Regions from separate parts of the Arthrobacter sp. OAP107 genome, predicted to be linked through region 4. Evidence: predicted binding sites of a transcription regulator. Region 4 holds the regulator's gene; each other region holds the start of a gene.
What was found. The regulator HrcA, encoded in region 4, represses chaperone genes, less so after heat shock. The targets are predictions, from matches to a motif close to TTNGCACTCGNNNNNNNCGAGTGCNAA.
Positions count from the first base shown of each region.

Region 1: ABIE00_RS11865 (Hsp20/alpha crystallin family protein) is a predicted target of HrcA. The motif match lies at 901-927, and genes of this name have one in related genera.
Region 2: ABIE00_RS06045 (FmdB family zinc ribbon protein) is a predicted target of HrcA. The motif match lies at 1,028-1,054, and genes of this name have one in related genera.
Region 3: groL (chaperonin GroEL) is a predicted target of HrcA. The motif match lies at 1,177-1,203, and genes of this name have one in related genera.

Region 1 is NZ_JBEPOK010000001.1:2,544,044-2,546,238, forward strand. Features, by position in the region: gene ABIE00_RS11860 (J domain-containing protein) at 1-279, opposite strand, end outside; gene ABIE00_RS11865 (Hsp20/alpha crystallin family protein) at 400-822, opposite strand; gene ABIE00_RS11870 (MerR family transcriptional regulator) at 958-1,269, shown strand; gene ABIE00_RS11875 (hypothetical protein) at 1,394-1,642, opposite strand; tRNA gene ABIE00_RS11880 (tRNA-Lys) at 1,707-1,779, opposite strand.
Region 2 is NZ_JBEPOK010000001.1:1,292,691-1,294,885, reverse strand. Features, by position in the region: gene galU (UTP--glucose-1-phosphate uridylyltransferase GalU) at 1-303, opposite strand, end outside; gene ABIE00_RS06050 (5-formyltetrahydrofolate cyclo-ligase) at 392-1,003, shown strand; gene ABIE00_RS06045 (FmdB family zinc ribbon protein) at 1,152-1,439, shown strand; gene cpaB (Flp pilus assembly protein CpaB) at 1,705-2,195, shown strand, end outside.
Region 3 is NZ_JBEPOK010000001.1:4,229,657-4,231,851, forward strand. Features, by position in the region: gene groL (chaperonin GroEL) at 1-998, opposite strand, end outside; gene ABIE00_RS19375 (ABC transporter substrate-binding protein) at 1,289-2,195, opposite strand, start outside.
Region 4 is NZ_JBEPOK010000001.1:2,150,829-2,153,023, forward strand. Features, by position in the region: gene ABIE00_RS10075 (DUF3097 domain-containing protein) at 1-514, opposite strand, end outside; gene hrcA (heat-inducible transcriptional repressor HrcA) at 726-1,739, shown strand; gene dnaJ (molecular chaperone DnaJ) at 1,798-2,195, shown strand, end outside.

The sequences.
Region 1 (2,195 bases), 390 kb from region 4:
CTGCGGCCGATTGCGCTCCGGAGTCGGAACTGCGGTCCCGGCGCGGGAGGCTTCCCGGTCGTAGGCGTGGCGGCGCTTGGGGTCACGGAGCACGGAGAAGGCCTGCATGATCAGCTGCAGTTCGGCCGGCGCAGCCCCTCCGCCTGTCACTTCGGGGCCGGCAACATCGGGGTGGTGCCGGCGCATGAGGGTGCGGTAGGCGCGCGCGATTTCCCGTGGCGATGCGCCAGGGGAAACGTGCAGGACTGCGTAATAGTCCGGGACAGATCTGGTCATCATGAAGCCTGTGGCTACTGCAACATTGTGCTGGTCTTTGCGGCTGGCAGCGGCCCGGGGCGGCCTCCGGCAGACGCCCAAAGGCAGAAATCCGGACGCCGTCCCGTCACGCGCATCGAAGGGCTATGTCTCGATCTGGTGCTGCTGGCCTTTGCTTTCGATCTCAATCTTGCGCGGCTTTGCCTGCTCCGCCACGGGGATCCGCAATGTCAGCACACCGACGTCGTAACTGGCCTTGATGTTCTCGGTGTCGAGGGTGTCGCCGAGGATAAGCTGGCGGCTGAAGACGCCGCGTGGCCGTTCGGAGACCACTAGTTCGACATTGGGCTGGGTGGCGTCCCGGCGCTCTGCCCGGACGGTGAGGACGTTCCTTTCAACGTTCAGGTCCACGGCGTCGGGTGAGATCCCTGGCAGGTCGAAGGCCACGACAAATTCCCCGTCTTCCTGCCATGCGTCCATCGGCATGGCGGCCGGACGGGCTGCTGTTCCGAAGACCTGCTGGGTGAGCCGGTCCAGCTCACGGAACGGGTCAGTACGGATTAGCATCATTTCCCACTCCCTTCAGCATCTAGGTTTCATGGTTACCCACCGCCGGGTATCTGTGACAGTGGATATAGATTTCTTATAGCACTGGTGACAAACTGGTGCAAGAGGAAATCCAACTGAATTGACGGGAAAGTGATGGCAAACCAGCACAGGAGCGGACGAAGGCTCTACGCGATTTCGGTGGTGGCGGAACTCCTGGGGACGGGCCAACAAAACATCCGGCTCTATGAACGCCGCGGCCTGCTCACGCCCGAACGGACCGAGGGAGGCACCCGCCAGTACAGCGAATCCGACCTTGCCGTCCTTCGCCGGATCGGAGAACTCCTGGAGGAGGGGCTCAATCTGGCCGGCGTCGCCAAGGTACTGGAACTGGAAATGGACAATGCCCGACTCCGGCGCCAGCTAAAGCGCGCCCGAAGCGCCCGCCCGAACGAGGACAGCATGTAATGCACCAGGACCCCCGCCGCCTCACGCCGGCTGCGCGGCACGGACCGGCTCCGGCAGGACAGGCGCGCCCGCCCTGCAGCGTCCACGGGGCCCGCTGACACGGCGGAACAGAACCTATGCATCCCTACGAAAGGCCTGCAATCCCTGGTTTCTTCCAAGACGGTTCCCGGCCGGGAATGTTCCGGCTGAGCAGATCCAGCAGTTCACCCTGATTCAGCCCGGTCGCCTCGCTGACCTCGGCAAGGGTGGCATCCCCGGTTCTCAGCAGCGCCGCGGCGGATTCCCGAAGCGTTCTGTATGCAACATCCAGGGTGGCTTCGGCGGTTGCTATGACCGCCGCCAGTGCCCGCAGCCTCTGGAGTTCTGAGTCCATTTCGCATCACCGCCCCTTCGTCTGGACCCCGCCGAACCAGGAGTCCGGCGGCACTGTTCCGGCGTGCACCCGGTGGGAATCGAACCCACGACCCGAGGATTAAAAGTCCCCTGCTCTCCCGGCTGAGCTACGGGTGCGTGCCGCCTGTGCAATACCGGTCAGTTCGTGTCAGCCTCATCAATGATCTATATCAACCACCATAGATTTTTAGCACTGCAGCAGCGCGGGCGCAAGAGTTTTCGGGCGGGAAACCGGAACAGAAACCTTGTGCGATGCGGCGGCGAGTGCTACTAAATCTATATCAACAGATATAGATCAGGATGAAGTTGCATGAAGACAAAACAAGCTACTGCGGACAATCCGCTCAAACTCAACGCTGTGATTAAAGGCACAGTACTGCGTATCAGGAACCATGACTACCACGTGTTGGCCGCCGAGCAACACGATGGCCTGGTACACCTGACACTCCAGGCACCAGACGGAGACCACTGCACCTTCATCGGCACCAAGGGAACACGGGTGAGGCCCGCCCCGCCCCTGGACAAGCGACGGG
Region 2 (2,195 bases), 860 kb from region 4:
GCCCAGGTTGCTCGCGGCCTGGATCGATTCCAGCTTGGCGGTGTCGCCCTTGGCCTCCAGCGTGGCCTCAAGCGCCGGAACGCGGTCGAAGTGGTCCTCGAGCGCACGCTTGTTGCGTCCGGTGATCATCAGGACGTCGCTCAGGCCCACTTTGACGGCCTCCTCGACGACGTACTGGATGGCCGGCTTGTCAACCACCGGCAGCATCTCCTTGGGCATGGCCTTGGTGGCAGGCAGGAACCTGGTGCCGAGCCCAGCAGCGGGGATTACGGCCTTGCGGACTGAACAATTAGTGGTAGTCACTGGTCTAATCTATCCGAGGGAACATTCATACGGTAAATGCTTCCGGCAGCGGCCCGGCCGCCTGCCGCCGCGACAAAGGATGAAATCCATGCCAACAGGGACCATGCCGTCGAAGGACGGGATCCGTTCGCAGCACCGGCAGATCCGGGCCACGATGACAGCAACAGACCTCGCAATGGCCGGCGAGGGCATCGCTACCCATGGTCTGCCCTGGGCCGAGGCCATCGCTGCGGGCAGGCCAGCCACCTTCACCGCCTACCTCGGCGTCGATTTCGAACCGCCGACCCTTCCCCTGCTGCACGCGCTGCATGAGGCTGGCCACAGCATCCTGCTCCCGGTCTGCGAACCGGACCGGGAGCTCAGCTGGGTCTTCTGGACCCCGGACAGCGAGTTCGTCCGCAGCAGGTATGCGCCCATTCAGGAACCGGCAGGCGAGCGCCACGGCCTGGACACGGTGCGGACTGCCGCCGGAATGTTCATGCCGGCCACTGCGGTGGACCGCAGCGGCAACAGAATCGGGCAGGGCGGCGGCTATTACGACAAGTTCCTGGCCGCAGCCAATGCCGGCGGGCTGCACCTCCCGAAGGCTGCCATCATCTACGACGCTGAGCTCCTGCCCGCTCAGACCATCCCGGCCGAAGACTTCGACCGTCCCGTCGAGGCAGTGCTCATGCCCTCCGGTCTGGTAGCCTTCGCGTGACCTCGCCCGGACGGGGTGCTAGAATTGGCACTCAGGCCCTGCGACTGCTAATGGAGTCATTTCGTCCGCGGTGATCCGTCAAGGAGAAACCGGGAAAATGAGACCAGGCAGCACGGGACCTGTCGTTTGTCCAAGAGGAGGATCTACAGTGCCCACGTATGCCTATGCCTGCAAGGATTGCAGCCATGCCTTCGACATCGTGCAGTCTTTCACCGACAGCACTCTGACGTCCTGCCCCGAGTGCCAGGGCACGCTGCGCAAGAAGTTCAACAGCGTGGGCGTTGTCTTCAAGGGCTCCGGCTTCTACCGGACTGATTCGCGCGATTCCAAGGGAAGCACCGTTTCGCCTTCCCCCGCTGCGTCAGCGCCGGCCACCCCTGCGGCTTCCTCGTCCTCTGCCTCATCCGCTGCCCCGGCAGCTGCCGCCGCGAGCTAGGCGGTTTTCCGCGGCACCTGCCGCCATTGAGCTCCGAGAGTCCGGCCGGGTTCACCACGGCCGGACTCTTTTGTATCCCGCGGGCACTCCCGGGGGGCTTGGGTGTCCCTTCGCGCTTGGCTGGACCGTACGACGGCGGCGGCAGGCTCGGGGGCTCAAGTGTCTGTTCGCGCTTGGGCTGGGTAGTACGACGGCGGCCGTGGCTTTTCCACATACGGCTGCGAGCACCTGTTGTGCGCCACGGGAGGGCCCGTAGCGTGGCGGCATGCCAGCTACCGGAATCTTCCCCGCGAGGGCATCGCGCCCGGCCGTTCGTCCTGCACGCCGCAACGCCTTGCCCGCTTCCGCCGCCCGTCCCCGCCCGCGCGGAAGGCGCCTCGCCGGGTGGCTGAACCGCAACCGCCGCCTGGCCGTGGCGCTCCTCCTCTGCGCAGCCGCCGGGATCGCCGTCCACCAGCTCACTCCTGCCCCTGCCCAGACCGTGCGCGTCCTGGCCGCTGCCCGTGACCTTCCGGCCGGAGTGAACCTCGGCGGGAGTGACGTCAGGACCGTCAGCGTCCCGCCGGCCATGGTCCCGGAGGGGACCTTTGCCGACAGCGCCGGGCTGGCCGGCAGGCAGCTGGCAGCGCCGCTTCGCCAGGGCCAGCTCCTCACCGATGCACAGCTCGTTGGGCCGGGCCTGCTGACGGGAGCGCCGCCCGGGTCCGCCGCGGTCCCGCTCCGGATGGCCGACCCGTCCTCCATCCAGCTGGTGTC
Region 3 (2,195 bases), 2.1 Mb from region 4:
CCTTCGACGATGGTGGTCTCGTCCTTGGTCACGACAACCTTGCGTGCCTTGCCCAGGAGGTCGAGGCCGGCGGTCTCAAGCTTGAGGCCGACTTCCTCGGCGATGACCTGGCCACCGGTGAGGATGGCGATGTCGGCCAGCTGCGCCTTGCGGCGGTCACCGAAGCCGGGAGCCTTGACGGCCACGGACTTGAAGGTACCGCGGATCTTGTTGACGATCAGGGTGGCCAGCGCCTCGCCCTCGATGTCTTCGGCGATGATCAGCAGCGGCTTGTTGGACTGCATGACCTTCTCGAGGACAGCGACCAGTTCCTTGACGTTGGAGATCTTGGAGTTGACGATCAGGATGTACGGGTCCTCGAGGACCGTTTCCTGGCGCTCGGTGTCCGTGACGAAGTAGGCGGAGATGTAGCCCTTGTCGAAGCGCATGCCTTCGGTGAGCTCCAGCTCGAGGCCGAAGGTGTTGGACTCCTCGACCGTGATGACGCCTTCCTTGCCCACCTTGTCCAGGGCCTCGGCGATCAGGGCGCCGATCTCGTCGTCACCGGCGGAGATGGAAGCCGTGGCTGCGATCTCTTCCTTGGTTTCGATTTCCTTGGCGGAGTTCAGCAGTTCAGCGGTGACAGCTTCAACGGCCTTCTCGATGCCGCGCTTGAGGGACAGCGGGTCAGCGCCGGCCGCAACGTTGCGCAGGCCTTCCTTGACCAGTGCCTGGGCCAGGACGGTAGCGGTGGTGGTGCCGTCGCCAGCGACGTCATCCGTCTTCTTGGCAACTTCCTTGACCAGCTCGGCGCCGATCTTCTCGTAGGGATCGTCCAGCTCGATCTCCTTGGCGATGGAAACACCATCGTTGGTGATCGTGGGGGCGCCCCACTTCTTTTCGAGGACGACGTTGCGGCCACGCGGGCCCAGGGTGACCTTGACGGCGTCGGCGAGGATGTTCAGGCCCCGCTCAAGACCGCGGCGTGCCTCTTCATCAAATGCAATGATCTTGGCCATAACGGCAGTAGTCCTTTCGGGACAGTCGTTAAGAAGGAACCTCGCTGCGGTGCCCGCGACGGACGATCCTTTCCGCGGGCCTCTGTATGCCCAACAGTCCGGATCTCACCCCAACCAGGTGTTTCTTTCGCTCCTTGCGCCGCCGCCGGGGTAGTGCCGGCCGGAACCGGACGACCCTTTAGCAGTCGGCACGCTGGAGTGCTAATCAATAATTAGCACTCCCCCGGGGAGAGTGCAAGCAGATGAGCTTGTTTATCCCGTGAACGGGCGGACTTATTCGCTGCCAGCGATCAGCCGGCGGACCTGCCCGCCGCTTCGCTGCCCCTGAGCCTGGCCTTGTTGTCGGCGCCGTAGGTGAACACCATGTACTTCGCCGCGGTGACGTCGCCGTTCGCGTCGAAGCGGACGGGGCCTGACTCGCCGTCGTAGTCAATGACCTTCCCGTCCCGGATGGCGGCAAGGCAGTCTTTGTATGTCGAGCAGACTGTCGGCTTCGCCGACGGGGAGGCAGCCGCGCGGCTGCCGGAAGTGCCGCCGGAGACGGAGATGAGCGTCCCCGCGATGGAGGTACCGGCGTCGTCCTCTGCGGCTGCGGCGGCCAGGGCCGCGAGGTTCACGGCATCGTAGGTCTCGGCCGCGAACGTCGTGTCCTTGAGTTTCGCATCGATGTCCACGAGTTCGGCCTGGAAGTGCGCGGAAGGAAAGACGCCGGGCACCAGGGCGCGCGCTCCCTCCAGCGACCTCGATCCGAGGGCGGACCCGTACTGCCTGAATGCACTATCGGCCAGGATGAGTTTGTTGCCCGGCACTCCAGCGTTGGCGAGTTCGGCGATAGCGCCCTGCGCTCCGTCCCGGGCAATGACCACGACGGCGTCCGGCACCGCGTCGCGGACGGCAGCCGCGGATTTCTGTGCCTCACCCGCCTTGAAGCCGGAAACGGTGACGGGGTCCAGCCCTCCGGCTTTGGCGGAAGCGGAAACCGCTCCGGACACATCCTGGCCGTAGTTGCCCTCCTCGTAGACCACTGCGAGGCTCTTGGCACCGGCGTCCTTGGCGAGTTTCACCAGGACGGGAGCCTGCGCGATGTCCGCCGCCGCCGTCCGGAAGTAGTAGCCGCCGCTCTTGTAGCCGCTGAGCTCCGGGGCCGTGTTGGCGGGAGAGATGAGCGTGATCCTGGCTTTGGACAGCACGTCGATG
Region 4 (2,195 bases):
CCAGGACGCCCAGCCTCCGGCCGGGACCGGGGCGGAAGGAGGCAACAGCCGCCGCCAGGTCATCAATGCCATGGAGAGGTTCGACGACGATGCCCTCCACCCGGAGGTCGTCGCCCCAGACTTTTTCCACGAGTTCGGCGTCATGCTTGCCTTCAACCCAGATCCTGCTGGCCTTGGCCACCTGTGCCCGCTGCCCTTCCACCCGCACCGACCCCGACGCCGTCCGGCCGGCGGGACCCTGCCCTGCAGGCTTCGCCTTGGGGGCCGGGGGCATCAGCCGGATCGGCTGGCCGTCCAGGAGGAAGCCGAAGCCCAGCTTGAAGGACCGGGACTTTCCCCGGCGGTCCTCGAGCGCCACCACGTGCATGCCGCCGGACTTCTCCACCCGGGTCACCGCGCCCACCCAGCCGGACTGGACATCCTCGAGCACCATGCCGCGCTCCACCGCCACCTCTGGCAGGCTGTTCTTGGCGGGCGCTGCCATCTCCTGCGGGCCCCAGGTCTGATACTGCATTCGTTCACCGCTCTGCACTAGGAAGGAGCCGCTCCGGCCGCGGTCATGCCGCCGGGGGACACGAGTCCGGAATTTCGCCCGGAGCGGTACCAATGCTAACAACGCGGCGACTCATATTAGACTTGTTAGCACTTAGGCATGTCGAGTGCTAACCACAGCGTCTATGGGCAGGATTAAGGCCCGGCGCGTGAAGGCCAAAAGGAGGTGGACTGTGAGCGAACCACGGAAGCTTGAGGTGCTGCGCGCCATCGTGGAGGACTATGTCCATTCCCGCGAACCTGTCGGCTCCAAAGCCCTGGTGGAGCGGCACCATCTGGGCGTATCCAGCGCCACCATCCGCAACGACATGGCTGCGCTGGAAGACGAGGGACTCATCACCGCCCCCCACACCAGTGCCGGCAGGATTCCCACGGACAAGGGCTACCGCCTGTTCGTCGACCAAATTTCTGCCGTCAAGCCGTTGTCCCCGGCGGAAAAGCGCGCCATCCAGACCCTCCTTGAGGGGTCGGAGGACCTCGACGACGTCCTGGACCGCACGGCCCGGCTCCTGTCCCAGCTGACCAACCAGGTCGCCGTCGTGCAGTACCCGCACCTGAGCCGCGCCGTGGTGCGGCACATTGAATTCGTGCTGCTGGCGCCGCGGAAGGTGCTGATCGTGCTGATCGCCGACTCCGGCAAGGTCGACCAGCGCGTGGTCGACGCCGGCCAGGACCTGTCGGACGACACGCTCGCCGCCCTCCGCACCCGGTTTCTGACCGGTCTGGCGGGAACACCGGTGGCCATCCTGCCCCAGCACCTGACCGCCGTCGTGGCCGGCTGCACGCCGGCCGAACGCCCGGTGGCCATGGCCCTGGGCAAGGGACTGGAGGGCCTCGCCCACAACAGCCGGGAAGACCGGATGGTCATGGCCGGAACGGCCAACCTGGCGCGGTCCAACGTGGACTTCCCGCTCAGCATCGGGCCTGTGCTGGAAGCGCTCGAGGAGCAGGTGGTGATGCTGCGGCTCCTGAGCGACATGGCGCAGGACCCGCGCGGCGTGGCCGTCAGCATCGGTAGGGAAAACCCCTACGACGGACTGGCCGAGGCATCGGTGGTGGCCACCGGCTACGGTCCCGACGCCACCGCGAAGGTGGGCATCCTCGGCCCCACCCGGATGGACTATCCCACCACCATGGCCGCCGTGCGCGCGGTGGCCCGCTATCTTTCGAGGATTCTGGGCCCGTGACTGCACGCCCCGGACATCCTTTGACCACAGGCAGTACAACCAGGAAGAGATACGAACTTTGAGCAGCCACTACGACGTTCTTGGAGTCTCCCCGGAAGCCACCGGCGAGGAGATCAAAAAGGCCTACCGCAAGCTGGCCCGCTCGCTTCACCCGGACGTCAACTCCGGGGAAGACGCAGCCGAACGGTTCAAGGCCGTCACCCACGCCTATGAAGTGCTGTCCGACCCGCAGAAGCGCAGGGTCTACGACACCACCGGTAACGAGAACGGCACCGACAACGGCTTCGGTGGCGGCGGCTACGCCGGCCAGGGCTTCGCGTTCCAGGACATCTTTGACACCTTCTTCGGTGCGGGCGGGACCTCCGGGCCCGCGTCCCGCGTCCGCCGCGGCCAGGACGCGCTCATCAGCGTCCGCATCGACCTGCGCGATGCCGTCTTCGGTGTCAACAAGAAGCT